3 regions of the Bacillus sp. AK128 genome follow, and region 1 is predicted to be linked to each of the others. Evidence: riboswitches for the same ligand, from Rfam matches in the RefSeq annotation. Region 1 holds a riboswitch; each other region holds the start of a gene.
What was found. Region 1 has a riboswitch for cyclic di-GMP ahead of M1D60_RS01960 (hypothetical protein). Riboswitches for the same ligand answer to the same signal wherever they lie in the genome.

Region 1 (11,292 bases):
CCAAGAGTCCTCTATTTGCTCAAAAACGAGTAATTTTCTCTGTAATTGCTCTAATAGAGGACTCAGGGTCCGCAACAAGTCCAAAACGACTCGAAATTGCTGAGATAGAGGACTCAGGGTCCTCATAAGAATCTGTGCTACGAAGGTGTTCTACGAAGGGACAGGGACCTCGTACCAGCATTTTATGGAACTCCCCTCCTGAGGATGTAAAGACATGAGTGATGGTAATTTTATCCCTGCACTAGATAACTCGCATCAACCCAAGTTGCTTTCTCATTCCACTCATACCATTAGCGGATCCTCCACCGCACTAAAAAAATGCCAGAGGAACAAGAACTGTTCCTCCGGCATTTGATATCCCTTACTGGAACGAAGTCCCTGTCCCCTCGTCCCTCCTCGTCCCTACTGTTCTTTCCGCGCCTGAAGATCCGCCAAAATCTGTGGATACATCTTATCTAATTTATAGAAAGCTAAGATAGCAATCTGAATCAAGGCAATAATGGCTGGGACCCAGATAAACAGGAAGTTGATCATGGAAATGGCCGAGTCTGTTTGCTCTGCAACTCCTCCGATATAGCCTCCAAGAGTTAAGCTCCACCCCATAGCAGCTGCACCTAGCCCCATTCCAACCTTCGTTCCAAAGCTTCCTGCACTGTAGACTAACCCTTCTGTTCTTAGTCCTGTTTTCCACTCACCATATTCAATAGTATCGGCTAGCATGGCGAAGAAGGAGCCCATGAAAGGAACGGTTCCAAAACCGCGAATGACAGATCCTATTAAGACGAGGGTAAAGTTTGTTGGATCGATTAACATCACAACGGTTCCTATTAGGCCGAGGAGGAAACCACCAATCATTGTATTTCGTTTACCAAACTTCTTAATAATGGGTGCAATTAATAGTAATCCAATCATGATTGGAAACATTCCAGCTATACCAAGTGGGCCAACTAAGCCTGGATCACCTAAAATGTATTGTGCATAGTAAATACTGAGGCCACCACTTAGCCCCATACCCGTATAGGACACGAGTGCAAATAAAACAAGTAATGCCCAATACTTATTTTTAAATAGTGCCTTAACCCCTGCTTTAATAGGGACAGTGGACTCAGAATTTGCAACGGCCACTACTCGTTCTTTCGTTGTCAAAAATGTAATATAGAATATGATACCAGATAAAACTCCAAAAATTGTAAAGGTTACAGACCAACCAAGTTTCCCTCCACCAAAGGCATCAACAAGAGGGATTGTTGCTAAGGTTACAATCATTCCACCAATTAATGCAGAGAACATACGGAATATATTTAACGTTGCCCGTTGATAGCTATCTTGGGTCATTCGAGCATTTAGCACACCATAAGGAATATTAATTGCCGTATAAATAATATGAACGACATTATAAGTGATTGCGATATAGATCAGCATAGCAACTGGACCTAAGTCGGGAACGGTAAAGAGCATGATGGCTGATATCGTATACGGAATGGCCATCCACATTAACCAAGGACGTGCTTTTCCATGTTTTGATCTCGTTTTATCGACGACTGCCCCCATCCCAATGTCTGTAAATCCATCTAATAATCTTGAGAGTAAAATAATCGTACCAACTGCTGCCGCTGAAGCACCTGCAACATCTGTGTAATAGAATACAAGAAACGTAGAAACCGCTGTAAAAACAAGATTACTAGCTAAATCACCGATACCATACCCGAGCTTCTCTCCAAATCCAATGTTACTTCCAACTGGTGTTATCTTTTCTCCCGAGGAAATTACCTCATCGTTTCTAACTGCCCCCATATGCCACCCTCCTAATTTTTTACATATGTTTTGAATAGTAGGAACTAAGAATAAAACGCTTACATATATAAGGAAATCGAAAACCTTGCAAGGTCTTCCTAACCACTGAAAATAATCAATGATTAAGAAAACCAACATTCAACAAGGTTATTTAAAGTAATTGTTAATTCACCACTTTTTCAGAGACAGCATCATTAAGTGTTGCTAAAAGTGCTGTTAGCATTTCTTCTGTAAAAGCTTCAATAAAGGAAACGATCGTACGAAGTGGCATATAACGCATCATCGCGACCATCATTTCAGACTGATCCCCTTCCATCGCTTCCATCATCGGACTATTCTTCTGCATTTCTTGAAGTGCTGCCTGAAGCACAGGTCCAGCTTGTGGGTGAGCCAAAATATCTCCCATCGTAGAAGTTCGATCGAATGTCACTGGAATGACTATGGTCGACTCTACCTTCACCGTTTCAGATAAACAAATCTCTGCAGACGACTTTCCTACAAGGATTTCAAATTCCCCAGTTTCTACATGCCAATCTTTAATGTCTACATTATAGTAAGCAAACGCCCGCTGATCTAATGTAAATTGAACTGTTTTTTCTTCACCAGGCTGCAATTCTACTTTTTCAAACCCCTTTAATTCTTTACTTGGGCGATTAACGGTGCTTTCAACATCACGAACATATAATTGAACAACTTCTTTACCAGCAACATCCCCTGTGTTTTTCACCGTTACATGAACGTTCACTGTATCTGTGTCTTTTAACTCTTTTTGATCAACAGTAATGTTTGTGTAGTCAAAAGTGGTGTAGCTTAGTCCGTAACCGAATGGAAATAATGGTTCAATCTCTTTGGTATCATAGTAGCGATAGCCTACGAAAACGCCTTCTTTATATTCCACCGTGTCCCCTTCCCCTGGGAAATTCAGATGAGATGGGTTATGGCTTAGTTTTTGTGGGAACGTTTCAGCCAATCTTCCAGATGGGTTTACTTCACCGAACAAAATGTCTGCTACAGCACCACCGAATGCTTGGCCCCCAAGGTATGCTTCAAGAACTCCTTTTACACTGCCTAGCCATGGCATTTCAATCGGTGCACCGTTACTTAACACAACGATCACATTTGGTTGAACCGCTGCAACCGCTTCGATTAAGCGTTGGTGATTTTCAGGAATTCGTAAATGTGTACGGTCATAGCCCTCTGATTCATAACGATCTGGTAAACCAGCGAATACGATTGCGACATCCGATTGCTGTGCTTGCTCTACTGCTTCAGCTATCAATTGCTCATCTACCTCATCAGATTCTAGCTTATACCCTTCCGCAAACGTAACCTTAGCAGCTCCTGCCATTTTCTCAATCTCATTAAACACGCTATCTAGCTGAGTTGGATTAACGTGAGAACTTCCTCCACCTTGATATCTTGAATGCTTACCGAATGCACCAACTACAGCAAGCTTTCCTTCCTTTTTCAATGGAAGAATTCGGTCCTCATTTTTCAATAGGACCATGCTTTCACTAGCGACTTTACGTGCGAGTACATGGTGTGCTGCTTGATCGTACGTTGCATTTTCTTTTTTCTCATCCACCGATTTAAAAATAACCGTTAACAGTCGCTCAACAGCATTGTTCAATACCTCTTCAGATAGAAGCCCATCTTTTACTGCCTGAACGATTTTCTTGTCTCCTTCTCCGTTACTTGAAGGCATTTCAAGCTCAAGACCTGCTGCTAATCCTTCCGCTCGCTCGTTTACAGCACCCCAGTCAGAAACGACGAAGCCTTCATGACCCCATTCGTCTTTCAAAATATCTGTTAACAAGGTTTTGTTTTCAGAAGCAAATTCACCATTTACCTTGTTGTACGCACACATGACCGTCCAAGGCTGTGCCTTCTTTACTGCCCCTTCAAAGCTTGCTAAATAAATTTCTCTTAGTGTTCTCTCGTCTACAATAGAATTGGAAGACATTCTGCGGTGTTCTTGATTGTTCGCCGCAAAGTGCTTCAAGGACGTTCCAACCCCTTGACTTTGCACCCCTTCAATATGACTGGCAGCAAGCTCGGAGGAAAGGAATGGATCCTCTGAAAAATATTCAAAGTTACGTCCGCATAATGGAGAACGTTTAATGTTAGCACCTGGTCCAAGAAGAACAGCCACATCCTCAGCTTGGCACTCTTCTCCTAAGGCAACTCCAACCTTCTGAATTAACTCACGATCCCATGACCCCGCTAAACCTGCAGCCGATGGAAAGCAAGTAGCTGGGACACTATCGAATATTCCTAAGTTATCTGAGCCTTGCTTCTGTTTTCGTAACCCATGAGGTCCATCTGTCACCATCACGGATGGAATTCCAAGTCGTTCCACTGGCTTTGTATGCCAAAAGTTAAGTCCTGAACACAAACCTGCTTTTTCTTCTAGAGTTAGTTCTTCTATTAGTTGTTGAATCGTTTCTTTTCTACTCATAGTATCCTCCCTGTAAACGTTTTTGTAATTTTCTTACTTCCAATTTTAACTAAAGAGATTCCATACTTTTTGTAAAAATGTTATATTTTTTGTATATCATTCACTATTTTTAAAACGCTTTCATAAATCCTTATACATTCGGAGGTTCATCATGAGTTTCTTTAATTATAAAGATAAAGAGGAAGTAGAATACTTTAGTAAACTCATCTATGAAATAACGTATATTCCAGTCTACTTTTACAACGAAGACAATGAGGTCGATATTCAATATCCCGCGAATTTCACAGTTAACCCTATTCACCCAGAACAGAAAGAGTTATTTACACAATTTGATTTTCAAAAGGATCCCTATGATGTACCAGTGCTACGCTCGACTACCTTTCTTGAAAACTATATCTCTATTCGAGTGGGACCGCAAAGCCCATTAAACGGGACATGGATTATTGGCCCCTCTTTATATAGAGAAGCCGCTGAAGAAACTTTGAATGGATTAATCAGTGACTTACAAATTAAAGTAGATAAGAAAACGTTATACGACTATTATCATACAATACCAATTGTTAGTAAACGCTCCCTCCTACATACTGCTCTTATTGCTACATACTTGTTATATTCTAAACGCCTTGATCTTACAGAAGTGATTCAGCTGGACAGTTCATTGGATTTTGATGGTAAACCAAAGGAAAATCCTGACCTTCATGTGGCGAAAAATAGACAGGAAATTTCGTTTCATACCACCTACGAAACGGAGCAAGCAACCTTTCAATGTATTAAAGAAGGTCGTAAAGAGGAATTACTGAGTAGAATAAACTTACCTGAAATGGAGGGAAAGCTTGGCATCCTTTCAAAGAAAAGCCGACTTCGTAGTGAAAAAAACTTAGCCATCTCTGCAATCACCTTAGCAACGCGGTCCGCAATGGAAGGCGGCGTGCAGCCTGAGCTTGCTTACACAATGAGTGACTTATACATTCAAGAATTGGAGGAACTAAAGGAGATTACTGCCATTCAAAAGCTATTACAGCAAGCCATCCTAGACTTTACAGACCGTGTAATTGAAGGAAAGCACCATACATACTCTCGTCCTATCGTTCAATGCCAGTCTTATATTTACAAACATTTATATGAAGAAATCTCACTAGCAGATCTCGCCAAAGTGGCAAACATGAATCCAAACTATTTATCTACTACATTCAAAAAAGAGGTAGGACTCTCCGTTACAGAGTATATTTTGCGGGAAAGGATCAAAGAAGCAAAAAAGCTCCTCTCCCACTCTGATTACTCCATTTCAGAAATCTACACCTGGCTGAACTTTCACGACCAAAGCCATTTTACAAAGGTATTTAAGAAGATGACAGGCGTTACACCGAAAAAGTATCGTAGCGGTACGAACGGTACGAAGGGACAGGGACCTCGTTCCAGTGATTAAAAAGTATTGGCAACTTATTGACCACGGATACAGTTCTATCGGTTTCTATCTATTCTACATGTACGTAAAACCGTCCACCTGGTCCCCGATAATACAATTATTAAAATGAATGTCGAAAGCTGTTTATTTAAAACCAAAGAAAATTATGTTAGGCTTTTATTGTAATAATTTAACAATTAATAGTAAGGTGTGGTGGGTAGTTTGGCTTTATTTATCGGGGTATTGGTATTGTTGATCTTCTGGGGAATCTTTGTCCTCTATTCCACTTTGTTTAAAATGACAAAAGTGGATTATGAGGATAAAGGTGGTATTCGTGTACACTATATTGAGTTTGAACTTTTATTTAGATTACTAAGTAGATTTCCGTTTGGTGTAATTAAGGGATTCACAATATTAATTGGAATCTCATTCGTTATCTTTGGAACAGTTTTCATAATTTAGGGGTACGAAGGTGGTACGAAGGGACAGGGACCTCGTTCCAGTAATTAACGGAACTCCCATCCTGAGGATGAAAGGACATGAATGGGAAAGCAGGGTCAGGACTTTGTCCCAATATACTAGAAGACAATATGCCATTTCCACCTGCTCCCTCGATTCGTACAATTGCAACTGGCTCTTTAATGAACATATTCACGAGACAAAGTCCCTGTCCCCTCGTGCCAAAAAGGATTGATTTAAATTGACCAAAAAATATGTATTAAGATTATTCTTTTCTATCATCATTATTTTCCTTGTATTCGTTACATATTCAGCTTTTAGCATTTGGTCCTTCAGTGGAAAAAACCAATTAGTTAAAACGGATGTTGCAGTAGTACTTGGTGCTGCCGCCTGGGATGGTGAACCATCTCCCGTTTTACGCGAAAGGATTAATCATTCCATCTGGCTTTATGAGAATAATTATGTAGATAAAATTATTTTCACCGGGGGGAAGGGTAAAGGAGACAAGTATGCAGAATCTGAGGTTGCAAGGGTTTATGCTATTAAGAACAATGTTAGACAAGAGGATATTCTAATTGAAACAAAATCAAGGATTACAGAAGAGAACATAAAATATGCTTATGAAATAGCATCTGAGAAAAACTTCAGCACATATACCATTGTAAGCGATCCTTTGCATATGAAAAGAGCAATCTTAATGGCAAAGTCTACTGGAATGGATGCATATTCATCACCTACACAAAGTTCCGTTTATAAAACATTAAAAAGTAAACTTCCCTTTTTCTTACGAGAGTTGTTTTTCTATATCGGTTATTTTTTTAGTTTGCCGTTTAGATAATGTTGCACAAAGAAAAGGACATCATGTTCTTTGTGAGTATCAATAAAGGCCATAAACAAAAAAACGCCCTCAGCTTCAGACAGTCCTAAATGCATTAATGAATCTTCCAAACAAGTATTGTATGGTGATTAGAACATGCAAGTACAGTAATGCTGCAACAGGGAAAAATGTGGCTTGAGGATAAAAAAGAGTTGCTTCAGGATAGAGCTATTAATATATGTAATTAATATTGGGATAAATCCAAAGAGGGAATAGGCTAATAGCTTAAACAAGTATCCTATTAATTTAGAAACATCCCATTTCTTTACAAGCTTATCTATGACTATAGAAAACCAGAGGACAAAAATAATATGTATTACTTCTGAGTTAGCACATGATAGAACTCCAAGCAAAATAAAAAGCTTGTAAAGATTAATTATCTCTACAAGCTGGGAGGATTAAGATAGGTTGATATTTTACAAGAAACATGGCTTACAAGACATACATCTTATATTAGTAATATATCATATTTTGTCGAATCGTGTCGATTTTAAATTAATGGAATTTTTTCCAGTTTTAGGTGGTACGAAGGGACAGGGACCTCGTACCAGCTATTCTACTTAACTCGACTAATCACACTCTTAGAAATTCCAGTAACTCTCGAAATTTGGCCTAAGGAAACTCCATTAAGAAGCCTTACCTGGGCCAAAATACCAACTCTTTGTTCTCGCTCCATCTGTTGAAGCTTGCTACTACTCTCTATACCTAAAGATAACAGATAATCCCTTACCTCCGAATCAGAAAGTTTCACTTCATATTCAAGACACTTGTCGGTATTACTTTCTTCCATGTATTCCCTAAACCATTGGATAGCTACCTTTCGTTCTCCTGAAAGCAAATTAAGTACCCAATCAATATCTACTATCCTGACATGTTCTACATAGTCATGAATACTTGTCCATCTACTATCCCAAACGGTTTGAACAATTTCTGCCTTTAAAGGGTTTTGGTGAATATAACGAAGAACCGTCCAAAAGTACCTCTTATCTTCTACATTCTCACTCTTATAACGTTCCTGAAACAAATGCCCACACCGCTCATACTTCCAGTTGTACCAAAGGACATAGCTTGAGCAAATTCTCATCATCACTTTTGATATCGATTCTTCACCCTCTTTTAATAAAAGATGAACATGATTATCCATCAAACAATAACCATATAGTTCAAATCCACAAATTCTCTTATACTTTGCAAGAATCTCTAAGAACTTCTTTTTATCTTCCTCATTCTCAAAAATCACTTGTCTATTAATACCTCTCATAATAATGTGGTAAATCCCCGTCCTGCTAATTCTCCTTGCTTTTCTAGGCAAACATAAATCACCTCCAACTGGTTAACGAAAAAATGCTCTTAATGAGGAATCATATAAAATATTTTCTTGGGATCTTGATTTGAAGCTGGGGAAAACTAAATACGAAGTAATAATAGAAGAGTAAAAGAGTTGAAATTTCGAGGTTGGAATTTATATTCTACACTTGTCGGGAATATCCCTTCTTACATTAACAAAAGTTTTTCGCATCTTTACTAATGGAACGAGGTCCCTGTCCCCTCGTACCTCATCGCTTTGCTCTCGCAGTAATCGAGTATCTTCAGTTACTTATACAAAATTAGTTCAAAACAGGCTTATTACAATCATCAATTGTGTAAGCCTGTTTTGGATTAGCTCTTCTTATTCCAGCCTAATTCTATAAAAAAGACTGTTTATCCTAATCTTTCATTATTTTGAAGAAAATAAGTTGTTAATACTTAACTTAACTAAACTATCATTTTTACTGTTCATAGCTAAATCCATAGGTCTCTCTAAGCCCCACTCGATTGTTCAGGAATGATTCATAAATATCTCTTTTTTGTGAAGAATACATTCCATATCTCTCGTTAAAATCAAGAGGTTCTCCTTGATAAAATGCATCAATTTCAGCCAGTTGCAAATAATCGTACACAACAATCCCTATATCAGTAAACATTTCACCTTCAGCTGGATTAAGGTTAGTATTGCTATATTTATATCCATAGCTGTCAATCATATCTAACAGTTCATCTACTTGTTGCTCGTCTACTTGAGCATCTAAATCAACAGTTAAAAATTGAGTATTTATCATCGTTAAAAGTGTTTGAGAATCCTGGAACATCTCTTCTGAAACACCCGTTTGGTTTTCCCCTGGAGTTAGGACATAATTAAATAAAATATAAGTTAATAAACAAAAAATTAAAAATGCCAACAAAGAAATGGTAACAATTTGGAATCCCCATTTAATAACTTTCATTATTGCTCCACCAGAACCTTAGATAGCCGCTTTTTCTTTTTACTACGAATGGATAAAATTCCTGAAAATAAAAGTGGCAGCCCTACTCCTAAAAAACCTAATGTTTCATATTGGCCTGAGAACACGAGCCCTCCTATAATCATGAACCATCCACCTAATCTTGGCATGATACCACTAATCATATAGCCTACTAGTGCCAGTCCACTATAAATGGAGGAAGTAATCAGTAATTCTTCCATAGCTTGTGAACCCATACTAATGGCTGTTGCAAATAACATTAGCGCAATTGCAAATGCGATCCCTAAAATGGCAAAAATATGTTTAAATACTGTTTTCAATTGACTCTCTCCCCTTTTGATATTCATGTTGTGTTTTGCTTTTTAAATCAACCGTATTAGAAATAAATAAGTATTTCTAGCGGTATTCACTTCTTCCACCGATGGTCCCAATCCCTTTATCAATAGGACGAAATACACTCACTCATTTCTTTCCTTCCAAACAAAATAAAAAGCCCCTAAACAAATAGGGGCTGTAGTGATCTAAACGTTAATAGATGCAACTGGCTGGCATATCGAATGATTTAGCCCCTTTAGTTTTGCGTCCTACTTTTTCAAGTAGTTTGCCGAATATTCAATTAGCTATTTTTACCTATGATTATTATACTATCACTTTGCTTAAAATGATAGATAATAATGTTTAAAAATCCTATCATCACTTTGGATTACAAGATTCTTTCACATAGTTATTTAGTAGGAGCATATCTAAATCATAGAAAGAACAAAAAAACTCTGTTACTTTTCTACTAATCGTTAATTTAGCATGATATGAACATTCTTTCTTCGGACTCTTTCTTTAATGTTTATGGCAAAAAAGAACAGCCTATTGAGTGACTGTTCTTTAAATGATTAGTTTAGAATTACGAAAAGAGATAATACTTTTGCGCCTGTGCAAGCCCATTAAACCTTATCCTTATAGGCAGAATGATTCCAAGGCACAAAGTCCCTGTCCCCTCGTACCGTTTATTCTCTACTATATTCATTATATAGAATTTGCCATTTTTTCAATATCAGATTGTAGCGAGCTTGGGAACGAAGTCCCTGTCCCCTCGTACCTGGAACGAGGTCCCTGTCCCCCCGTACCTACCCCACCTTCGGAAATTGGCGCATGTGGTAGGCAATTCTTTCGATTTGGCCTTCAGGGTTACGGACGAAGCGGATGAGTTCGGTTTGGTCTTTGACTACAGCCAGGAATAAGTCCTCACCAACACATGTGATTGGGAATGAAATGCCTTGGACATTTAGGTCCAGTTCACCTTCTTGGACAGTTATGGATAAGCCCATTCCTTCGTTTGAGGTGTATGTGCCTACGTAGTCGCTTAACTGTTCCTGTGAAAGTTCATGCTTTTCTGTAGGGAATGGTAATGCATCGACAGGGCGTTCTTCTAGGTCATTAAGTGCTCCACTCATGATGGTTGTGGCTGGAACGCCGGCAAGATTGGTTAAGATCATCCCTGTAATTCCTCTTTCTGGAATGATGCATAGCTGGGAGGCTATGGCTTTTAAGTTTCCGCCATGATCGACTAGAGTCGCACCGTGATAATTAGGAGTAATCATAAACCCATATCCATAATAGCGCCCTGGAGAGCATTCAATATATGGTGTAGTCATCTGTTTTACGGTTTCTGCCGATATAATCTGTTTATCTCCAACTCTACCATTGTTTCGGATAATTTCAGCGTACTTCAGCATGTCATTCACCGTGGATTTAAGGGCTCCCGCTCCTCTCATAGACGGAGACTCCCACCATACTGGTGCTTCATATACTTCCATTCCACCTTCTATCTTTCTAGCAGCATATAAGGAGGTGATATTTTCATAGTCTTGTAATTCTTCAATTTCAAAACAAGTTTGCTCCATTCCACACGGATCCAAGATATACTCTTTTACAAACTGTTCAAACGAAATGCCGCTGACACGCTGAACGATTGTACCTAATAAGGCATAGCAATCGTTAGAGTAGCTGAATTCAGTTCCCG
Region 2 (11,292 bases), 320 kb from region 1:
TATCGGCCGATGTTTGCTTCCTTTGGAAGTGCAAAGTATAAAACATCAATTACCTTTATTTCCAAAGCTGCCTTTGAAAAAGGGGTTCATACAGAGCTAGGCCTCAAGAAAATAGTGAAGACTGTTTCTGGAATTCGTAATCTTTCAAAAAAGGATATGGTATTCAATGGTGAAACACCAACGATTGAAGTTGATCCGCAAACATATGAGGTAAAAGTAGATGGAGAGCTCATTACATGTGAGCCAGCAGAAGTTGTTCCAATGGCACAACGATATTTCTTATTTTGAGGTGATAGACAATGATCATAGAAAAAATAGTTGGAAATATAACTAGCTTAGAAAAAAGAGCTCCTCATGTAGAAAGAATTTATATGAGAAGCGATGATCTCGTTAAACGAATTCAACGTGTTGTAACCGACCATGGCAATGAACTTGGCATTCGCTTAAAGGAAAACCGGGAGTTAGTGGACGGGGATGTTTTATTCATGGATGAACGGAATATGATTATCATCTCCGTTGAAGCCGATGATTTAATTGTCATCAAGCCAAGATCAATTGGCGAGATGGGGGACATTGCCCATCAATTAGGAAATCGTCATTTGCCTGCACAATTTGAAGGAGATGAGATGCTCGTTCAATATGATTATTTAGTAGAAGAGCTTCTTCAGCAGCTAGCGATTCCATATGAAAGGGAACAAAGAACGGTTAAGCAGGCATTTCGTCATATCGGACATAGCCATGGCTAATCTTTTATACCCTCTCCTTCAGCTGAGTGATTCAAACTTCCCTTCAGGAGCTTTTTCTCATTCATTTGGACTTGAAACATACATTCAAGAAGGAGTTATAACGGATAAAGAAAGCTTTGCTAAAGCTATTAATGTTTATATTCGAAAGCAGCTTGTATTTATTGATGGTCTCGCCTGTAAGCTCGCCTATGATGCTCTTTTACGGGAAGATTTAGCTGAAGTAGTAGAGCTTGATGAACGACTATATGTATCAAGCCTTGCGGAAGAAACGAGACTTGGGAATCGCCGGATTGGAGAGAGGATGGCAAAGCTCTGCATGGATCTTTACCCATCCAACTATTTAGAAGAGTACTTCAAGCTGATTCAACAAAAAAAGGCATATGGACACTCCGCTATCGTGTTTGCTTTAGTGGCGCATGATTTAGGTGTGCCAAAGGAAGCTTGCGTGCAAACCTATTTATTTTCTACGATGTCCTCGATTGTTCAGAACGCAGTCAGAGGAATTCCGCTTGGTCAAACTGATGGACAGAGAATATTAGTGGAGGTCCAGCCTCATTTAGAGAGTGCCGTTCATAGCATTTATGAATTATCGAAGAATGATTTTGCCGCCGTTAGTCCTGGCTTGGAGATTGCACAAATGCGACACGAACGTTTACATGTTCGCCTTTTTATGTCGTAAATCTAACTAAACGAAGGAGTAGAATGAATGGAACCCATTCGTATTGGAGTAGGTGGTCCTGTAGGGGCTGGAAAGACAATGCTCGTTGAAAAACTAACAAGAGCCCTGCATAAGGAACTAAGTATGGCTGTGGTCACAAATGATATTTATACAAAAGAGGATGCCAAATTTTTAATAACAAATGGAGTGTTACCAGAAGACCGAGTCATCGGTGTGGAAACCGGAGGCTGTCCACATACAGCGATTCGAGAAGATGCTTCGATGAACTTTGCAGCCATTGAAGAATTAAAGGAATTGCATCCTGATGTTGAGTTGATTTTTGTAGAAAGTGGTGGGGATAACCTGGCCGCAACCTTTAGTCCTGAACTAGTTGATTTCTCTATTTATATTATCGATGTCGCTCAAGGTGAGAAGATTCCTCGAAAAGGTGGTCAAGGGATGATTAAGTCTGACCTCTTTATCATCAATAAGATCGACCTTGCCCCATATGTTGGTGCGAGCTTAGAAATTATGGAGAAGGATACGATAGCAGCAAGAGGAAATCGACCTTATATTTTTACTAACTTAAAAGACGAAACGGGTTTAGAACAGGTGGTCGAATGGATTAAAAAGCAGGCTCTACTCATCGGATTGGAATCATGAGTCATACCGGTGTACTAGAGTTAACGGCAAGGAATCGTCGTGATAAAACGATGATTTCAGATTGCTATTATGAGGGAGCTTTTAAAATTACGCGTCCAGTCTATATTGAGGATCACTCCCCGTCCATTTATCTCATTCATGTTGGGGGTGGGTATGTAGATGGTGACACGTATTTGACGAATCTTACTCTAGAGGACGGAGCGGAACTCTCAGTCACTACCCAATCATCAACTAAGGTATATAAGACTGTCCGTAAGCCGGTTCTTCAAATGATGAATATAAAGCTTGGCAAGAATAGTGTACTAGAGTTTGTACCAGATCCGCTCATCGCTTATGAAAATTCCCGGTTTATTCAGGAAACAAGCGTCTATTTAAAAGAGAGTGCCTGTTTGATTTATAGCGAAATTATTACACCAGGTTGGGCAGAGGATGGGAGCTATTTCCGATATGATTGGATTCGTTCTAAATTAAAGGTGTACAAAGAGGAGAAGCTCGTTTTATTTGATCATCTATTACTAGAACCGGATCAAGACATGACGGGAATTATGCAGATGGAAGGATACACCCATGTGGGAACACTCGTGATATTTCATCCATTGATTAATAAAAGTTTTCTTCACTCACTATATGAATTTTTATCGGTTGATGATCAAACGATTGCTAGAGTCGGTCTAACTACAGTACCGGGAAACGGAATCGTAGTTCGTATCCTCGGTATGAATACTAGAGTAATAGAAGGACTTATAGGAAAAGCTCATCTATTTGCTAGAAAGGAACTGCTCGGAAAAGAACTTCTCAGCCTGCGTAAGTATTAGTGGTTTGGAAAGGCTGTTTTTTTGTATAGATTGTTGTTTTATAAAAATCCCAAAAACCGCATTTTTACCCTAGTTGTAAGGCTCTACTCTACATGAAGAGAGTTGCTCTTTTGAAGTGCCGCCATGATTTTATTAACAATGAGCACAGTAAATGGAATGTGGGAAGGTATTTTCTACATACTTATATTTGGAGTCGGCACCATTATAGGCATGCTAGGCTTCACCACCATTCTAGGAATACCATTCATATTAAGCTCCAAAAAACTAGGCATAAACAAACTATTTACCCAAGCAACGGGAGTAATCAGTGCCGTATTTGGAGTGTATTATATGTACAACCTAGGAGTAACAGAAGGCTTGTTTAAACTATGGGTTCAATAGAAGAAGTTCTTTTATAATGGGTATTGAAACAATAACCAATTTAATTGAAGTTGTTGGAGTGAAAGGTATGAGACTCCTGCGGGAGAAGCGTGTTGAGAGAGACCCCACAGGTGCAGAGCGCCGAGGAGGCTCACGAGACCGCCCGCGGAAAGCGAATACCTGTAACGGAATCAACTGACTAGGTTGATAGGCTGAATAATTCCAAATTTTATAGCATCTGAAACCGCTAAAAAACAATATACGAATCTCCATTGATAGAATATAATGAGGGTAACAAATTAACTGAAAAGGCAAACTTCACCGAAAGGGAAGGACGCAAAGCCATGAGCCTAAACGCAGCTGCGTACGGTCGTCAGGTTGCCAGGTTCTCATTCTAGGGGCCTTGGGCTTCAGAATGGAGGACTTTTTTTTATGCAAAAAATTCTAGTAATGATGCTTAGTATTTTTGTTTTAACTTTTAGTACAGTGGTAAACACAGAAGCCTCCACAAAGGATCAGGCTACTTGGCTATGGAACCCATGGATGCTTGTAAATGATGAAGCAGGTACCCTTGAGTTTTTAAAAAGTAAACAGGTCAATAAGGTGTATATCCAAATTGATCGTGATCTACAGATGAAAGTTTACAGAAGCTTTATTGAAAAGGCATCGCTACATGGAATTCGTGTATATGCTTTAGACGGGGCACCATCTTGGGTTGCACCGAAAGGATATATCGAACAAAATAGAACGTTGAACTGGCTTGGAAATTACCAAACAGGATCTACCGATTCACAAAAATTTTCAGGTGTTCACTTAGATGTAGAGCCATACTTGTATAGCGGGTGGACTTCAAATCAAGCTACCACCATTAAAAAATTTCAAGAGCTCATTTTAAAGGCAAAAACGAGGACAGATGCTTTACAGCTTCCATTAGAAATGGATCTGCCATTTTGGTTTGATGAAATAACCTATAAGAATTTGTATGGTAAAGGCATTCTAGCTGAATGGATCATTTCTAAAGTAGATGGTGTTACCCTCATGGCTTATCGTGATTCAGCATCTAGTATCATTGAGATTGTCCGCAATGAAATCGCCTATGGAGCTAAATATGAAAAACCTGTCGTGGTTGGCGTAGAAACGGGACAAACCCAAGAGGGCGACCAAATTTCCTTTTATGAAGAAGGAGAAGCCTATATGAAGCAAGAGCTGGAAGCCGTTGAACGCCATTATTCAAGCTATTCAGCATATGGTGGAATTGCCATTCACCATGTTGGCAGCTGGATGGAAATGAAGCAATAATAAAGCAGGATTAGAATCCCAAGAATTTTTGGGATTTTTTTGTTGTTAAAAGAGGAATAGGAATAGATTGATATTATATAATGACAATAGTTACGATATGAAAATGAATGAGATGATGAAAATTGAACGTATTAAATCAAGTGGTATTGCCAACTGGTGAACTCAATAGTGAAATGTTATATAAAAGAGAAATACTTTACAAAGGTATGAATGGTAGGTATGTCGAGCGCATTTATATAACTCCTACAGAGAGTTATATTTTTAAACCGCTGACAAATAATGACCAGTTAGGGAAAGAAATTTGGATTCAAACGAATATCCTTACATCCATAAACCCAACTATGTATCCTAAGATTCTCTCCTATTCCCTTCATAATGTACCTTATTTAAACTGGTATATCATTGAGGATTTAGGAACATTGCAGCATGCATATAATGAGGAGACCTTATTAGAGGTTACGAATCTAATGGCAAAGTGGCATGGAATATCTATAGATAGAGCAGAATTAACAGGACTAAACGGGCCAAAGCCATTAATTGAGGACATGATTAGCCATATCATTAGTAATAAGAATGTAATTAGTCAAAAGCTGAATACTTTAAGTATTTCTATGGATACAATTGAACACTTATATAATTTACTGAATCAACAGGAGTTTTCAACAGAAAAAGTTTTTTCGCATGGTGATTTACACCTTGGTAATTATGCGTTTTCTTTAAATAAGATGTATGTTTTAGATTGGGAACATGCTCACTTGAATTCTCCCTATTGGGATCTTTATCATCTAATTGATCTATCTCATCCTATATTTCCGAAGAATGAAATAACTAGTCAATTAAGAAATCAGGTGCTAGCTCATTATCTCAATCAAATGGGTCAATTAACAGAAGAGAAAGAGAAACAAAACTTTAAAAATAGATACTACCTATATGCATCAGCATTTTCCATATGGATGCTACTTTTAATATGGAAGGACCTTGAAGAAAAAGAACTAAAATGGCCGAAGGAATCTTTATTGAATCAATTAAGTGAAACAACCTTAAGTCTTCAGCAGTGTTTGTCAGAATTAACAACAACACAACTAATATAAAGTATTTGTTATTAGAAGAAAGCTATCCACTGGATCAGCTTTTTTTTTTGATTTTAGTGTAGCTTTGCAGTCTTGGTGTTAGCAACCCTTGTAATGTGAGGGTCCTTTGCCTTTACAGTAATTAGCATATTGAACGATATGAATAAAGGGGAAAGTATTGATGTTAGGAGACGTTTCATGTTTCACATACTCCTTTACAATTATTTATTAAGAAAAGAGGGGAAATGAGATGCAAACACAGGGTGGTAATGGTTTTTCACCAGGAGAATTTAAGCTTTCTAAATCTGGATTTGATCCGAATATGCCAGGACATATGAATCAACATAGTGATGAAATGATTTTACGTCAGGAACCAAGAACTGCACGTCAAGAAGGGTCAGGAATAAGTCTTCCAGTCGATACCCGATTAGAGATGGGACTAATGCTAGACGAGCATTTATGTGCATTAAATGTGGCTCTACATCAATATACGAAGCACCATTGGTTAACAGAAGGTGCAGAGTCTTTCGGAAGTCTTCATCATATCCTTGATGAGCATATTGAAGTCACGCAAAAACATATAGATATGGTTGGTGAGCGGGTAGCAAGGCTTGGGGTGGTACCAACTGCACATCCAGTCACACAGCATGAGATATCCTATATTAAGCATGAAGCTGAAGGTCGCTATACCATGCGTGATTTTTTACGTAATGACCTGGAGCATGAAATAAAAATTCAAGGAATGATGAGAAAGACCATTAACCGTGCACATGAATTAAATGACTTTGGTACGGTTCAAGTGTTGGAAGAAGTTCTCTTGAAAAGAGAGGATTTTGGATATCATATTTGGAGTTTATTAGAAGATGATACATTAGTAAGAGGAATGAACCATTTATTAGATGGTCAAAACGACATTGCGTCGAACCGCCATTTAAATAACAAGCTAACCCAATAAAGTAAAGAAGTGAAGAAGGGCACATCCTTTTTCACTTCTTTTTTGGTTTTTATTCATCATTAGTTCTGTAAGGTTGCTCCTGATAAAAGAAATTCGGATAAACAAGCTTGTCTTGATATGAGTGATGAAAAATTTGAGTTGCGGCAGGTGATACCGGTGGAATTAGCCAAGTCCAGTCTCCGGTAACCTCTCGTCCAGCTTTATCTTCATTTTCTTCAAAGCGCTTAAACTGGGCTGCGGCAGTATGATGATCGACAATGCTCACACCAGCTGATTTAAACGATTCGATTACTGCAATATTTAACTCCACTAATGCTCTGTCCTTCCATAGGGTTGAATTCCTGCTTGTATCTAACCCTATGATGGAAGCAACCTTTGGCAGCAGATTATACCGAAACGAATCTGCCAGGTTTCTTGCACCAATTTCAGTTTCCATATACCAGCCGTTAAAAGGGGCTGCCATGTACTCAATTCCGCCAATTTCTAATTTCATATCAGAAATAATCGGTACAGCATACCATTTAATCTGTAAATCTTCAAAAGCTGGGTATTCAGGATGGTGAATAGGCACTTCAAGTATGGTCTCATCAGGGATCTCACACCACTTTGGAGCCTCATCATTAATTTGGATGACTAATGGCAAAACATCAAAATTCGTATAGTTACCCTTCCATCCTAGTGATTCACATACCTTTGTAAAAGGAATCGAAGCAGGATCGCCGAGCACACCATCCTCGGTCTCATAGCCTGCATACCTTACGAGTTGATGATTCCAAATCCGTATTTGACCATTCAAATTTGGTTTAAAAACCGTGATCATCGGCCTAATCTTTCCGTTATTTGTGGCAGTTTTGATGTGGAAAAGCAAAGCCTTAAATATTTCTTCCTCTGTTTGAGATTGACGAGCATCAACAACGTCAAGCGTTTGCCAGAAAAACCGACCAATACATCGATTGCTATTTCTCCAAGCTAATTTTGCTCCATGGGCTAGTTCTTCGTATCTATGCACGTAATAACCAAATTCATTAATTTGAAGCTCAACTTCACGTAATCTATCACTAATTTCACTTTCTCTACCTAGCTCTGTATAACAAATTGTAATAAAATCCTTTGCTTCTTGAAAAAGCTCATTGGCCTGTTTCAAGGTTAAACCCCCATTTATATTCAATTAAATATTGATCGTAAAATAACATGTAATTAACACTTATTCTATATATTAACCTATCCAATAGAAGGATGAAAATAAATAGAACTGGCAAATGGTCATGTACTTGGTTAAAGAAAATAGATTGATGCCTAGGGCAATTTACCCACACCTGCATAAATTGAAGGTGTATGTTAAAACAAGGAGGCAAACAAAATGCATAATATGATGTACCGTCAAGTGAACCAACCCCAACAAATGATGATGCAACCAAAACAGGTAGTAGTGGTAGAGCCCTATGTATATTCTGCGGTTAGTTCACTTGTAGGAAAACGAGCAGTGGTGGAAACAACACGAGGAAATGTGTCAGGAATGGTAATCGATGCCAAGCCGGATCATGTTGTACTTCAAGAGCGGGAATCAACTTTTTTTGTACGATTATGTGAAGTTGTTTGGATTATGCCGGATCCGTCATAGTATTCGAATCTATAGATTTCTTTAATCGGTATAATAGATAGTTTTTATAGACCTTTATATTTAATACTAGTTGGAGGGAATAAGATGAATCATATGTATAGAAACCAGCCGATGACTATGATGCCCATGCAACCGGCTCAAACCATGCAACTAGAGCAGGTTATTGTAGTAGAACCCTATGTATACTCCGCCGTTAGTACACTCGTGGGTAGAGCTGTTGTAATGGAAACATCAAGAGGTCGCGTCAGCGGAATGATCATGGATGTAAAACCAGATCACGTCCTCCTACAAGAACGAGAATCAACGTTCTTTGTACGTCTCTGCGAAATAGTCTGGTTAATGCCCGATCCTCTAAAACAATAAAGAAAAAACAATTCCGATTATAGAATTGTTTTTTGTGAATGAATATATGAAAATTATTTCTTACCTTTATCCTTAGGTGAAGACGTCTCATTGCCAGTTAAATACTCATAGCTGGCTTCTACTTTTGACTCCTTCGCCTTTGGACCTTTTACGACCTTATATTGATCATTATTTCGTTGAGACATAGCCGATCCACTCCTTTTTCATATAGTATGTACGAAAGAGAAGTGGAATATGCCGCTAGCCATTTACTATGCTGATGCTACCTTATCCTCAGGAACAAAAGCTAAGATAATAATCCCGATAATGAACAAGATCACTAGACTGAATACACCAAAACTAGAATTTCCGGTAACCTGTGCCGTCACCCCTACGAGTAAAGGACCCATGATGGATGCAAATTTCCCAAAGATATTATAGAAACCAAAGAACTCATTCGAATGCTGTTTCGGTACAAGCTTCGCAAAATAGGAACGACTTAAGGCCTGAATACCTCCCTGTGAGGTCGCCACTAGCATCGCAAGAATCCAAAAATCCAAAGTGGTTTCTAAGAAATAAGCATAAATACATACGATAATATAAACGATAATTCCAACGTACAACATCTTTTTGCCGGTAAATTTCTCAGCAAGTCTTCCGTATAATAGTGAAAAAGGTGCCGCGACAACCTGTGTTACAAATAATATAATTAACAAGCTAGTCGGACTGATTCCTAAGTCTGAACCGTAAGCTGTCGACATTGTAATAATTGTCCCTACTCCGTCAATGTAAAAGAAATAAGCAAGCAGGAATAAAAATAGTGCTCGATATTTTCTAATTTCTTTAAGTGTTCTGCCTAGGCGTTTAAAGCTACTTACGACAGGATTAGGCTCTCTCTTAATAAAATAACGTTGATGAACATTTTTCAGAAGCGGAATCGCAAAAATACCCCACCATAATGCTGTGATGACAAAGGCAATCTTACTAGCGGTCGGAACTGCAATCGGAAGAATCTCATTTTGAGCTAATACAATGATTCCAATACTAATAATGAATGGAATTGTACTTCCGATATACCCAAGCCCGAAGCCTCGTGTAGAGATCCGGTTCATTCGTTCCTCGGTGGTAACATCTACTAAGAACGCATCATAAAATATATTTCCCCCTGCAGAACCAACTGCAGCAACCGTATAAAAGATTAATAGAAGAAGCCATTGATCAGTAGGTATAAAGGCAAGAGCTCCCGTAAATAACACACCCAATGAAAAGAAAAAGCTAAAGAATTTCTTTTTAAATCCTTGATAGTCGGCAATTGTTCCAAGAATAGGACCGAGCATGGCCAAGATAAAGGTTGCGATCGCAATGGTATAACCTAAATAGGCAGTTGAATTGGCTGCACTTACACCTGCCTCGGTTGCAGATGCTTTATAGTAGAGTGGAAAAACGGCTGTAGAGATAATAACAGAGTATGCAGAATTTCCCCAATCATAAAGGACCCAGCTATTTTCTTCCTTGGTAAAGCGCTTCATTCTAGTTTCCTCCCCTATTAACTCCCTATTATTTATTGTACGAAAAAGATTCTTTAAAAAAAGCGGTTTTATATTAATAGTTTGCGAAAATATCATAAATGTTTTGTAAATTTTTACAGGTGCTTCTTCAACTAGAATAACTTATAAAAAGGAACAATTGTGTATTTTTTATAAAAATAAAATATTTTGACTATTTTGCATGTAAACGTTATCATAAAATAATACTTGGAAAAATTAAACAACTAAGGGGGATTATGATGACTCATACAAAATTAAAAAACAGATGGCTAATTGCACTATCCGCTATTGCAATTCACCTTTCAATCGGTGCTTCTTATGCTTATAGCGTATATAAAAAGCCACTCATTGAAACAATGGGCTGGTCTGAAACGAATGTAACTCTAGCTTTCACCATCATGATGGCTCTTGCAGGATTTACCGCTGCAGGTTTCGGTAGATTCGTTGAAAAATGGGGTCCTAGGAAGTCAGCCTTGATCGCAGCAGTGTTGTTTGGGTTAGGTCAAGTGGGTTCCGGAGTCGCTGTCCTACTCGACTCATCAATTGCCTTTTTACTTACATATGGATTATTGAGTGGACTTGGATTAGGTATTGGGTATATCTCGCCAGTTTCTACTCTTGTTAAATGGTTCCCAGATCGAAGGGGTCTAGCAACAGGGATGGCTGTCCTTGGATTTGGTGCAGGTGCATTGATCACAGCTCCAGTTGCTGCAAACCTTATTGTCACAACAAGCATTTCAACGACTTTTTTTATTTTAGGAGCATGCTATTTCATTGTCATGATTCTCGGTGCTTCCTATATTGCTCCACCAAAAGAGGGCTGGATGCCAGAATCTATGAAACAAGGAAATGCTGACACAGCTCAGAAAAAGGTAAAAGAGGACCTTAGACAATTAACAGCCCAAGAGGCTGTGAAAACGAAACACTTCTGGATGCTATGGACGATGATGCTCATCAATACAAGTGCAGGAATTATGATGATTTCGGTTGCATCACCGATGGCACAAGATGTCGTGGGATTGTCTGCTGCTGCCGCTGCGACCATGGTGGGAATCATGGGGATTTTCAATGGTGGGGGAAGACTTGGTTGGGCGACAGCCTCTGATTATATTGGTCGCTACAATATATTCATCATCTTCTTTATTATTCAAATTGTCGCATTCGCGGTGCTTCCGAATACAACAAATGCTCTCTTGTTCCAAGCTCTTATTTTACT
Region 3 (11,292 bases), 940 kb from region 1:
ATGATTACTGAAGCCTTGCTTTTCTTGAAAGCCAAGGGAAAGACGGAAGCAACTCTTGGTGTATTTGGAGAAAACCAGGAAGCTATTCCTCTTTATCTCTCACTAGGCTATAAGATGGAAGGGATCAATATAGAATTAGGACTTGAAATATAAATTAGATATAAAAAAAGCGCTGTAAGCACCAGCGCTTTTTTGATGGGTCCTACCTAATTATCCCGTGAGGAAGCATTGCATGAGCACCCTTTACCCCATTTACCACTTGAGTGACTCGTAAATCAACTGCTACACTAGCTAATGCCAAAGCTTCTGCTTTTTCAATGCCATAAAAACTTTGCATGAGTATAACCATCTCATCAAGAGCTGTGGCTGTAGCTTCATTTAAGTCCTCATTAAAGCCAAATGTGATCCAGCCTGTTGGAGTTTTTGCTCTAGGCATGTTTAATTCAAGTTCTTCATGGACAATCAAAGTAATATCAACATGATCCATCGGGCATTCAATCGCCGTTCCAGACACCTCACCATCACCTTGGGCAGCGTGACCATCTCCAATCGAAAATAATGCACCCTCAACAGAAATAGGTAAGAACAAGCTAGTTCCTCTAACTAGTTCTTTACAATCAATATTTCCTCCTGCATACCGTGGAGGAGCTGTTGGAAGAACACCATCCTCAGCAGGAGCAACACCCATCAATCCCATAAACGGCTGTAAACCAACATGGAATGGCTTACCTCCAATCGAACAGGTACCGGTCATCTTAACTTGATCTAATTCCCAGTCCAGTTGAACGGAAGTCGCTTCTACTAACCCTAACTTTTCATTTTGCCAGCTCTTATATCCCCCAGCCCAGTTACGACCATACCAACCTGGAATCAGGTCATTTACTCTGACCTCAAGCACCATTCCTGGTTTCGCTTCTTTAATAGCGATTGGCCCAATGATTGGATGACCTGGACGTTCTTCACCTTCTCGTGAAGTGAAAATCGTTCGTTCTTCTTCCTTTGATTTAGAATATCCCCACTGAATATCAGCCGTTGTTAAATGAAGGGTATCTCCTGACTGAACAGTTATAATCGGCTCGTAGCTTCTGCTAAAGGAACCGTGTAAGTTTTCGTTTTTAAGTTCAATTTTATGAATCAAGTCTGACCACTCCTACATAATTTTATAGCCTCTTATTAGTTCCATATAAGATAAGTAAAAACCTTTATTATTTAGAAAAACGTTTCTCTTATCAGAATGTTGGAATATAAGTTAAGATTTATTCACTGTATATACAACTGGGTGTGCAGAAAATACAGTTTGCGTGCAGACCACTAGGTTATAGAAATACAATAGATAAGGTGAAAGAACTAAAATAGTTAAAAGGTACTACAAACATTCATAAATATACTAAATTTTCCTAATCAATAGGAACATATTCCTGTTTCACTATTGCATATAGGAATATATTCCTATATTATGTAATTAGATAGTTAATTAAATAGACAATGATAAAGGCAAACTCATCGAAAGGTGGGGACGCAAAGCTAAAGGGGCTTAATTTAAACTTGATTATGCCAGCCAGTTACCGATAGAACATCTTCATTTTGCTGACAGATAGACTAATCGGGTTTTAGATTAGTCTATTTTTATTGCTTCTGAAAATTTATGATAGGAAGGCAATAGGTGTAAGATATGGAGATTGTGTATTTATTTATTGGGTTATTTCTAGGGGCAATTAGTCTACAATTCTATAAACATATCATTAAAGCAAAAGTGAAGGAACGTTGGGCTAATGAAAGAAGAATTTATAATTTAGTGGAAAATTCTAAGGACATCATTTATTACTATGAGGTCAAACCCGAGCGAAAATTTAAATACTTAAGTCCTTCTATTGAAACCATGCTAGGAGAAGGACTAGTAGCAGAAAGTCTAAAGAATCCAAATACACCCATTGATTTAATACATCCAGATGATCACGAATTGCTTCTGAATAAGTTTCAAGGCAAACTAGACTATAATAAACCGATTATTCAACGCTGGAGAAATCCACAAGGAGATTACATAGTTTTTGAGGAATATGCAACACCCATATATAAGGATGGCGAAATAGTAGCGATCCAAGGGATTATCCGGAATATTGACGATAAAGTTAAGCTACAGCAGGATCTAGAATACCGTATTTCACATGACTCTCTCACTGGTATATATAATCGAAGTTATTTTGACCAAAGAATGGAACGTTATAATAAAGAATTAGACACAGCAGTAGCCGTCATTTTATGTGATTTAGATGAGTTGAAGCAAATTAATGATACATTAGGACATCGGACAGGGGATTTGTTAATAAAAGAAACGGCAATGCTATTGGATCAGTTTTCAAATCGTGAAACAGTGGTGGCAAGGATTGGTGGAGATGAATTTGCGATTCTTCTAGAAAAAGAAGGGAAGGATCATGCTGAGACGCTTATCAATGACCTAAGAAATACAATTGATCAATATAATAAAACAAGTGAAGCGTTTCAAATTAAAGTTTCAATAGGATATTCCTATAATGATCACTCAATCGGGAATATGAGTAAGCTATTTGTTACCGCTGATGCAAAAATGTATAAAGAGAAAAATATTAAACGAGGATTCCAGTCAGTGGGATCTCGATAGAATTCAGTTACAATAACGCTATACTTCTTATAAACTAAGCCCAACTTTCAATAGGAAAGTTGGGCATTGGCTATTTGTTTAAAAGCTTTTCAATCACGAGCTTTGTTAAATTAGGAACTACTTCTAGCGAGTAGGTTAATTCCATTCGCTCATACTTCTTGTGAGCATCAAATCCATATGGTCCGATGTTGATCACGGGTACATTAATTTCACGGATATCATTGTAATTAACATAGTGCTTCGTCCCCCAGCCAGGATTGTTCATCGCAACAGCTTCTATTCCACTAGGGTCATCACTTAAAGCAACAAAGCTCATATCAGATATATACGGGAAGAAGTTTCTTACCACAATTGGATGCTGGTAACTAGGTTGGATTATGTCAACAGCCTTGTCTAGTGCGCCAATTAATTTTTCCTCAGCCTCAGTTTTTCCACTTAATTCAATCCTAGGTGAATAAAGAGAGGAGTAAAATAAAATCATCGCGGGACGTTTATCCGTCATCCACTTCCACGCTTCTTCTACCACCTTAGCCGCAAACATTCTAGTATCTAAACTTTGATCTAATAGAAGTTGCTCTTTAAAGATTTCCATATGTGCAGTATAGGCATCCCCGTGTTCATTCAATAAGTGTTCATGCATTTCTTCATACGTAAAAACACGTGGAGTCCAGACTAACTCTTTATATGGCTCACCACTAATACTGCAATAGGTATGATATCGTTCTCGATACAATTGGAGGGCATTTTCAAATGCAATATTTGCCTCAGTCTTTAGTTTCTCTAACACATCCTTAGGCGACCAAGAATGGATGAAGAAGTTATAATAAACATAAGCAGAAAGGGCTGTTTGAACCGTATAAGACGGCTTTAAGTCGGTTTGCTTAAGAGAAACCGGTGGGACCGTAGTTTCACCGTAAGCTTCATTGGATAATGAAGGGTTATAATTAATCTGCCTAGTTAATTCAGCTGCTAGGAAATTTGGGTCTAGTCCTTCAAAACATGATCCTACATGAGTCTCAGCTCCAGTAATAAAGAAGGAAGGTAGTAGTTTCCCTACGGTTCCTTTATAAATATAGCGATTTTCATCTCCTTCATATCGAGGGGAGACAAAATCAGCATTAATTGCGCCTATATAATGAAAGTGATGCTCTTCTTTCCAAGCGATTAGGTCCTTTAATGCAGATAAGATACCATGTGATCCATCCTCTTCATCACATTCTGCTACGAACACGAGATTTCCTTTTAGCTCTTCGGGATGCTCGGAATAATATTTTAATAGATAAATATGACTAGCTAAACCACTTTTCATATCCAAAACACCACGGCCAAACATCCACTCATTAGAATGGGCATGTGTCTTTACGATTTCATCATGAAGAGTTTCTTTCTTGATTTCTTCTAGGAGCTCATCAGGATGAATGGCTTGATCTTTTAAATGATTAAAATCCTCAATCCCAACTGTATCCATATGTCCCATCAAAATCACTGTTTCGTTAGACGGGGAACCTCCTTTATGACCCTTAACGAAGGCAAGTACATTGTAACGCTCTTGGTCATCATTAACCGTTTTTGTCATCTGTATATGGCTAGGATTTTCTTTAAAATAAGGATAGGATGAGAGTAAGGTATATAAGGCTCGGGCAATTTCTTTCTCTCCACTTGTGTTAACAATACTTTCTATATGAACTAGTTGTTTCGTTAGAAATAGAACCTCTTCTTTACAATGTAACAAATCTACGACACCCTCTTTAATAGTTATGACTAAAAAGTATCTCAAACCACTGGAAATTACAATAGATAAGATTGGAAAGAACAAAACAACGACTAATTAAGAATTTTTTGATAGGCTGTGTTAAAGTACAGTGTTGATTATTGCAGAGTTGATTGAAGTGGAAGGACGCGAGACTCCTGCGGAAGCAGCGTGACAGGTGAGACCCCGCAGGCGCATGCCGAGGAGGCTCACCGCACGCCCCGCGGAAAGCGAGTGTCCTGCAACGAAAATCAACAACAACCTTTAAAAGACCTTTTGATAAAAAGAAGTAAAGTATGCAAAACAACCAAAATATTAGTCATTCATATAAATATTCATGCATAAACATGAATGGTGGTTTTTATAAAACTATATATTTAGCCTACTTGATGAATATATTCATCTTTTTTTATAAAGTCTATTGCATAAAAATACCAAGGGTATTATAATCATACAATATTAACGGGTTTAGGAGTTGAGTGGTTTGAAGGCTGCTATTATCGGGGGAACGGGTTACAGTGCGATTGAACTTATAAGGTTACTACACCATCATCCTTATGTGGAGTTAAACACAGTAGTATCTCATTCAAAAACAGGAAACGAACTACAAGACATCTATCCACATTTAACGGATGTAATAGAAACGCCATTAGCGGGCTTAGAGCCTGATCAAATATGTCAGCATGCAGATGTTGTATTTTTTGCCACTCCATCAGGAATTAGTAAGGATCTTTTTCCTGAATTTCTTGGTAAAGGAGTAACCTGTATCGATTTATCAGGAGATTTTCGCTTGAAGTCTAGAGAAAGCTATGAGTTGTGGTACAAACACGATCCTGCTGATGAAGAATATTTAAATCAAGCAGTCTATGGTTTAAGTGAGATCTACAAGGAGGAAATAAGAAAGACATCATTTATTTCCAACCCTGGTTGTTACCCAACTGCGACATTACTCGCATTAACTCCTGCTGTTCAACATGGACTTATAAACAATCAATCTATCATTATTGATGCAAAATCAGGGGTTTCAGGAGCGGGCCGAGGCCTATCACTGGGAACGCATTATGGTGAAATTAATGAAAATCTAAGGGCCTATAAGCTTGGTGCTCACCAGCATATACCAGAAATTGAGCAGGTTCTACAAAATGAATCAGGAGAGCCAGTGACGATTTCATTCTCGACTCATTTAGTACCGATGACGAGAGGAATTATGTGTACGATTTATGCAGAGCTCAATGAAATGAAGACAACAAAGGAAATCATTGAATTTTATCAAGCTTATTATGAACACGATCCTTTTGTAAGGATACGGAAGGAAGGCGTTCTTCCGGCTACGAAAGAGGTGTCAGGAAGTAATTACTGTGATATCGGATTTCATGTGGATGAAAGAACAGGCAGAGTCGTAATAGTCTCAGTGATTGATAATTTAATGAAAGGTGCATCTGGTCAGGCAGTCCAAAACTTAAACATCATAAATGGATGGGATGTAAGAAGCGGACTATTACAAGTACCGATGTATCCATAAATAGAGAGGGTGTGCCTCATGCAGGTTGTGGAAAAGGAAAGCATCAAAGTTATAGCAAATGGAAATGTAACAACACCTATTGGTTTTAAAGCGGGTGGTGTACATTGTGGAATTAAAAGAAAGAGATTGGATCTGGGTTATATTTATTCAAATGTTCCAGCGATTACAGCTGGTGTATATACAACAAATTTATTTCAAGCACCTCCTTTAAAGGTCACGCAGGAAAGTATTGAAAAAGAGCAAAAGATTCAAGCAATCCTAGTTAACTCCGGTAATGCCAATGCTTGTACAGGAGAGCAAGGATTACAGGATGCCTATAAAATGCAAAGTCTATTTGCTGAAAAATTAGAAGTCCCTAATCATTATGTAGCCGTCACATCAACGGGTGTAATCGGAGTTCACTTACCAATGGATAAGATTGAAGACGGAATCAACCATGTGCTTGAAGCTGAGAATATAGGTGCTGAATGGTTTGAAAAGGCGATTCTAACAACGGATACAGGCGTGAAAAATGTATGTGTTCAGCTGAACATTGACGGTAAGGTAGTCACGATTGGTGGTGCTGCCAAGGGTTCTGGAATGATTCATCCAAATATGGCCACGATGTTAGGCTTTATTACAACAGATGCAGCGATCAATTATGAGGACTTAACAATGGCCTTAAAAGACGTGACCAATCAAACGTTTAACATGATTACAGTCGATGGAGATACAAGTACAAATGATATGGTGCTTGTGATGGCAAATGGCGAAGCGAAAAATGAGATATTAACTAAAGCTCATCCTGACTGGCCTCTTTTTGTAGATGGGTTGAAAATTGTTAGTGAATCGCTTGCAAAGCAGATTGCTAGAGACGGAGAAGGTGCAACGAAGTTAATTGAGGTTCATGTTGACCATGCGACAGATGTTGAAACGGCAAGAGCGGTTAGTAAATCAGTCATTTCTTCAAACTTAGTAAAAACAGCGATATACGGAACGGACGCAAACTGGGGAAGAATCATCTGTGCAGTAGGTTATAGTGGGCAGCCAATTAATCCCGATAGTATATCGGTGAAGATTGGCCCAATAACTGTAGTTGAAAAAGGTTTACCCTATCCATTTAATGAGGATGAAGCTAAGGAATATTTACAAAATGAGCTTGTCCAGATTTTTATTGATTTACAGCAAGGTGAATCATCTGCAACGGCTTGGGGCTGCGATTTAACTTATGATTACGTCAAAATCAATGCTTCTTATCGTACGTAAAGGAGACTTACGAATATGGAGTACTTAGTTATAAAATGTGGCGGAAGTGTAATGGAGAACTTACCAAAGTCATTCTATGAAAATATCGTTCAATTACATCAAGGTGGAAAGGTAAAGCCGGTTATTGTTCATGGCGGTGGACCACTCATATCCTCTCTTTTAACAAAGCTTGATGTTGAAACAAAGTTTGTGAATGGCCTGCGGGTGACGACACCTGAGATGCTAGATCTTGTTGAGATGGTGCTAAGTGGTACCGTTAACAAGCAATTGGTTCGGAAGCTTTTACAAGTGAAGGGAAAGGCTTACGGAATTAGTGGGGTAGACGGGATGCTACTTAAGGCAGAACCAATAGAGAATGCCGATCAAGTAGGGTTTGTAGGCGAAGTGGTTGAGGTCCAAAGCCAATTAATTGAAGCCATTGTTAATCAAGGCTATATTCCGGTGATCTCTCCAATCGGCATTGATGAGGTTGGTCAGCGCTATAACATAAATGGTGATGTAGCAGCATCAGCAGTAGCAAAATCGCTTGGTGCGAAGCTTTGTATGATCAGTGATATACCTGGAATCTATACAGAGAAAAATGGTGAAAAAGTAACATTAAAGCAAGTTACCAAACAGAATGCTGAGCAAATGATAGCAGACGGAGTCATAGCTGGAGGAATGATTCCTAAGGTGAAAGCTGCCCTTGATGGACTCCTTCATGGTATTCCTGAAGTCGCCATTATAAATGGGTTAGAGTCAAATAGCTTACTAGACTTTGCAGCTGGAAAAGAAATCGGCACAAAGCTTGTGCTAACTGGGGAGGGACATTATGTCCACTAATGTGAAAAGTAGTCCACTCATGGCCACATATAATCGTTTTCCATTAACGATCGTGAAAGGAAAAGGAAGCTATGTGTGGGATGAACAGGGAACTCAATATTTAGATTACACATCAGGAATTGCAACCTGTAACTTAGGTCATGTTCCAGACGTCGTAAAAAATCAAGTAGAAAGTCAGCTTCAAACATTGTGGCATTGCTCGAACCTATATCATATTCCGATTCAAGAAAAGCTTGCTGCTTTACTAGTCGAAAATAGTGTCGGAGATCATGTTTTCTTTTGTAATAGTGGAGCTGAAGCAAATGAGGCGGCTATAAAGCTAGCAAGAAGATATGCGCAAAAGGTGAAAGGGACAGATGCATATGAGGTGGTTACTTTCACGCAGTCCTTTCATGGAAGGACGTTGGCATCGTTATCAGCAACGGGGCAGGAAAAGCTTCAGGCAGGTTTTTATCCATTACTGCCAGGTTTTAGATATCTCCCATATAACGACGTGGACGCTCTTGAAGAGCTTGTCTCCGAAAAAACTTGTGCTGTCCTCCTTGAACTAGTTCAAGGTGAAGGGGGAGTTGTTCCTGCAAACAAGGAATGGTTAACCGAGCTAGAAAAGCTTTGTAAACAGCATGATCTATTATTAATGGTAGATGAAATCCAAACTGGAATGGGAAGAACAGGGAGCCTGTTTGCATACGAACAGTATGGAATCACACCAGATGTAATCAGTGTGGCAAAAGGGTTAGGATCAGGTTTTCCGATTGGAGCAATCATTGCTAATGAAAAAGCAGCCAAAGGATTTGAACCAGGTACTCATGGTAGTACATTTGGTGGAAATCCACTTGCTTGTTCAGCTGGTCTCGCAACGGTGGAATACCTAGTAACAAGTGAGATCATTGGGCATGCAAAAGAGATGGGTAGCTATTTAGAAGAACAGCTACATGAGCTAAAGCAAACATCTCCCCAAATCGAAGAGGTCCGTGGAAAAGGATTACTACAAGGCATAGTCGTTAAAGATGCGGCTAAGGTGGTAGAGAAAGCTCGTGAGCATAAGGTATTAATATTAACAGCAGGTCCAAATGTGGTAAGAATTTTACCACCATTAAACACAACAAAAGCTGAGGTTGATCAGTTTATTCATATATTAAAGCAACTATTTTAACAGCTAGAAGGCTAGGTTAGGAGGAATAAGCAATGGATCAAGGGTACTTAATCCTTGAAACGGGTGAAGTGTTTGAGGGAACAATCATAGGAAAAGTTGAAGACTGTATCGGTGAGGTTGTATTTAATACAGGGATGACTGGATACCAAGAGATGATGACAGACCCATCTTATTCAGGGCAGATTCTTACATTCTGTTATCCGCTAATCGGAAATTACGGAATTAATTTACTAGATGATGAGAGTAAAAAGATAGCAGTTTCCGGAGTTATTATGGGTGATGCTTGTGAAAAACCGAGTCACTACCTAGCAGCTAAATCACTATCAGTTCAGCTTGAGCAAGCTGGAATCACCGGACTTACAGGTGTCGATACACGCTCTTTAGTGAAGAGCATCCGTAAATCAGGAACGGTTAGAGGAGTGATTACGATGAATCCCTCCTATAATAAGAGTTCATTAGAACATTATCAATCTCCATTTTGGGTAGAAAAGGTATCAACAAGTGAAGTCGTTACCTACAAAAACTCAGGACCACATGTTGTATTAATGGATTTTGGCTATAAGAAGTCAATCTTGGATGCACTCTTACAGGAAAATTGTTCAGTAACAGTGGTTCCTTATCATTTTACTTATGAACAAGTAAGAGCCTTGCAACCTGATGGTGTGTTGTTAAGCAACGGACCAGGTAATCCGATGGAGCTTCAGAAACAATTTCAGGAAATAAAAAAAATTACTCAACACTTCCCGACACTAGGGATTTGTCTCGGACATCAGCTTGTCGCTTTAGCCTACGGGGCAAAGACTGAAAAACTAACCTTTGGACACCGCGGTGGCAATCATGCGGTAAAGGAGCTTTTGACTGGAAAGGTAAGAATGACTTCGCAGAATCATAGCTTCGTTGTAACAGAGGAAAGCATTGATACAAATGAATTAATCATCACCTATCGAAATGTGAACGACAAAACAGTCGAGGGCATCAAGCATCGTAAATACCCGATCCAATCTGTTCAGTTTCATCCAGAAGCACATCCTGGACCTAGTGACACAGAACATATTTTTACCGAATTCCTTCAACAAATCTCGTCCTTAGGAGTAGTCAACTATGCCATTAAGTAAAAATCTAACTAAAGTACTTGTCATCGGATCGGGGCCGATTGTTATTGGTCAGGCGGCGGAATTCGATTATGCAGGAACACAGGCCTGCCTCGCCTTAAAAGAGGAGGGAATTAAAGTCATCCTCGTTAATAATAATCCAGCAACGATTATGACAGATTCTGAAATAGCAGATAAGGTTTATATGGAGCCATTAACGGTAGCATCTTTAGAAAAGATTATTCAAAAGGAAAAGCCAGATGGCATGATTGGAACACTTGGAGGTCAAACAGGTTTAAACTTAACGGTTCAGCTTTTCGAACAAAACATTCTCCAACAATATGGTGTAGAGCTTCTAGGTACATCAGTTGATTCAATCCAGAAGGGGGAGGACCGTGAAAAGTTCCGTAACCTCATGCTTGAAATAGGGGAACCTATACCTGAATCAAGCATTATCCATAGCTATGAAGAGGGTGTACAGTTTGTTGGGCAAATTGGTTATCCAGTCATTATAAGACCCGCCTATACACTTGGTGGAGCGGGTGGTGGCTTTGCACATAATGACGAGGAGTTTGAGGTTATTTTAAAGAAGGGCTTAAAGGCTAGCCCGATTCATCAGGTTCTTGTTGAGCGAAGCATCAAAGGTTGGAAAGAAGTCGAATATGAAGTAATGAGAGATGTGAATGATACGTGCATCATTGTATGTAACATGGAAAACATGGACCCGGTTGGTGTGCATACAGGTGACTCGATTGTGGTGGCTCCTTCCCAAACGTTAACAGATGTTCAATACCAAATGCTTCGTAACTCATCCTTAAAAGTAATTCGCGCGTTAAAGATTGTTGGTGGATGTAATATTCAATTTGCTTTGGATCCACATTCCAATCAATATCACATTATTGAGGTAAATCCTCGTGTCAGTCGTTCCTCAGCATTAGCATCTAAAGCAACCGGTTATCCGATTGCAAGAATGGCAGCTAAATGTGCGATTGGTTATCACTTGGATGAACTTTTAAACCCGATCACAGGCTCAACATATGCATCGTTTGAACCAGCGTTAGATTATAT

Region 2: another riboswitch for cyclic di-GMP. It lies ahead of M1D60_RS00435 (amidase); the one in region 1 lies ahead of M1D60_RS01960 (hypothetical protein).
Region 3: another riboswitch for cyclic di-GMP. It lies ahead of M1D60_RS21010 (sensor domain-containing diguanylate cyclase); the one in region 1 lies ahead of M1D60_RS01960 (hypothetical protein).

The regions. Positions count from the first base shown of each region.
Region 1 covers NZ_CP096379.1:409,578-420,869, reverse strand. Annotated here, with positions in the region: gene M1D60_RS02000 (glycoside-pentoside-hexuronide (GPH):cation symporter) at 403-1,794, opposite strand; gene M1D60_RS01995 (beta-glucosidase) at 1,958-4,252, opposite strand; gene M1D60_RS01990 (helix-turn-helix domain-containing protein) at 4,404-5,678, shown strand; gene M1D60_RS01985 (hypothetical protein) at 5,880-6,119, shown strand; gene M1D60_RS01980 (hypothetical protein) at 6,109-6,312, opposite strand; gene M1D60_RS01975 (YdcF family protein) at 6,358-6,954, shown strand; gene M1D60_RS01970 (transposase) at 7,550-8,305, opposite strand; gene M1D60_RS01965 (hypothetical protein) at 8,763-9,257, opposite strand; gene M1D60_RS01960 (hypothetical protein) at 9,257-9,595, opposite strand; cyclic di-GMP riboswitch class I at 9,809-9,891, opposite strand; gene M1D60_RS01955 (serine hydrolase) at 10,397-11,292, opposite strand, start outside.
Region 2 covers NZ_CP096379.1:87,952-99,243, forward strand. Annotated here, with positions in the region: gene ureC (urease subunit alpha) at 1-288, shown strand, start outside; gene ureE (urease accessory protein UreE) at 300-746, shown strand; gene M1D60_RS00415 (urease accessory protein UreF) at 739-1,425, shown strand; gene ureG (urease accessory protein UreG) at 1,453-2,067, shown strand; gene M1D60_RS00425 (urease accessory protein UreD) at 2,064-2,882, shown strand; partial or broken gene M1D60_RS00430 (urease accessory protein UreH) at 2,997-3,263, shown strand; cyclic di-GMP riboswitch class I at 3,543-3,628, shown strand; gene M1D60_RS00435 (amidase) at 3,675-4,541, shown strand; gene M1D60_RS00440 (phosphotransferase) at 4,664-5,632, shown strand; gene M1D60_RS00445 (Dps family protein) at 5,862-6,566, shown strand; gene M1D60_RS00450 (nitric oxide synthase oxygenase) at 6,616-7,710, opposite strand; gene M1D60_RS00455 (YuzF family protein) at 7,927-8,187, shown strand; gene M1D60_RS00460 (DUF2642 domain-containing protein) at 8,299-8,550, shown strand; gene M1D60_RS00465 (hypothetical protein) at 8,604-8,735, opposite strand; gene M1D60_RS00470 (MFS transporter) at 8,802-10,058, opposite strand; gene M1D60_RS00475 (L-lactate MFS transporter) at 10,313-11,292, shown strand, end outside.
Region 3 covers NZ_CP096379.1:4,180,199-4,191,490, reverse strand. Annotated here, with positions in the region: gene M1D60_RS21020 (GNAT family N-acetyltransferase) at 1-153, shown strand, start outside; gene M1D60_RS21015 (acetamidase/formamidase family protein) at 203-1,138, opposite strand; cyclic di-GMP riboswitch class I at 1,484-1,570, shown strand; gene M1D60_RS21010 (sensor domain-containing diguanylate cyclase) at 1,673-2,638, shown strand; gene M1D60_RS21005 (M20/M25/M40 family metallo-hydrolase) at 2,709-4,370, opposite strand; gene argC (N-acetyl-gamma-glutamyl-phosphate reductase) at 4,873-5,910, shown strand; gene argJ (bifunctional ornithine acetyltransferase/N-acetylglutamate synthase) at 5,929-7,155, shown strand; gene argB (acetylglutamate kinase) at 7,171-7,977, shown strand; gene M1D60_RS20985 (acetylornithine transaminase) at 7,967-9,133, shown strand; gene M1D60_RS20980 (carbamoyl phosphate synthase small subunit) at 9,166-10,248, shown strand; gene carB (carbamoyl-phosphate synthase (glutamine-hydrolyzing) large subunit) at 10,235-11,292, shown strand, end outside.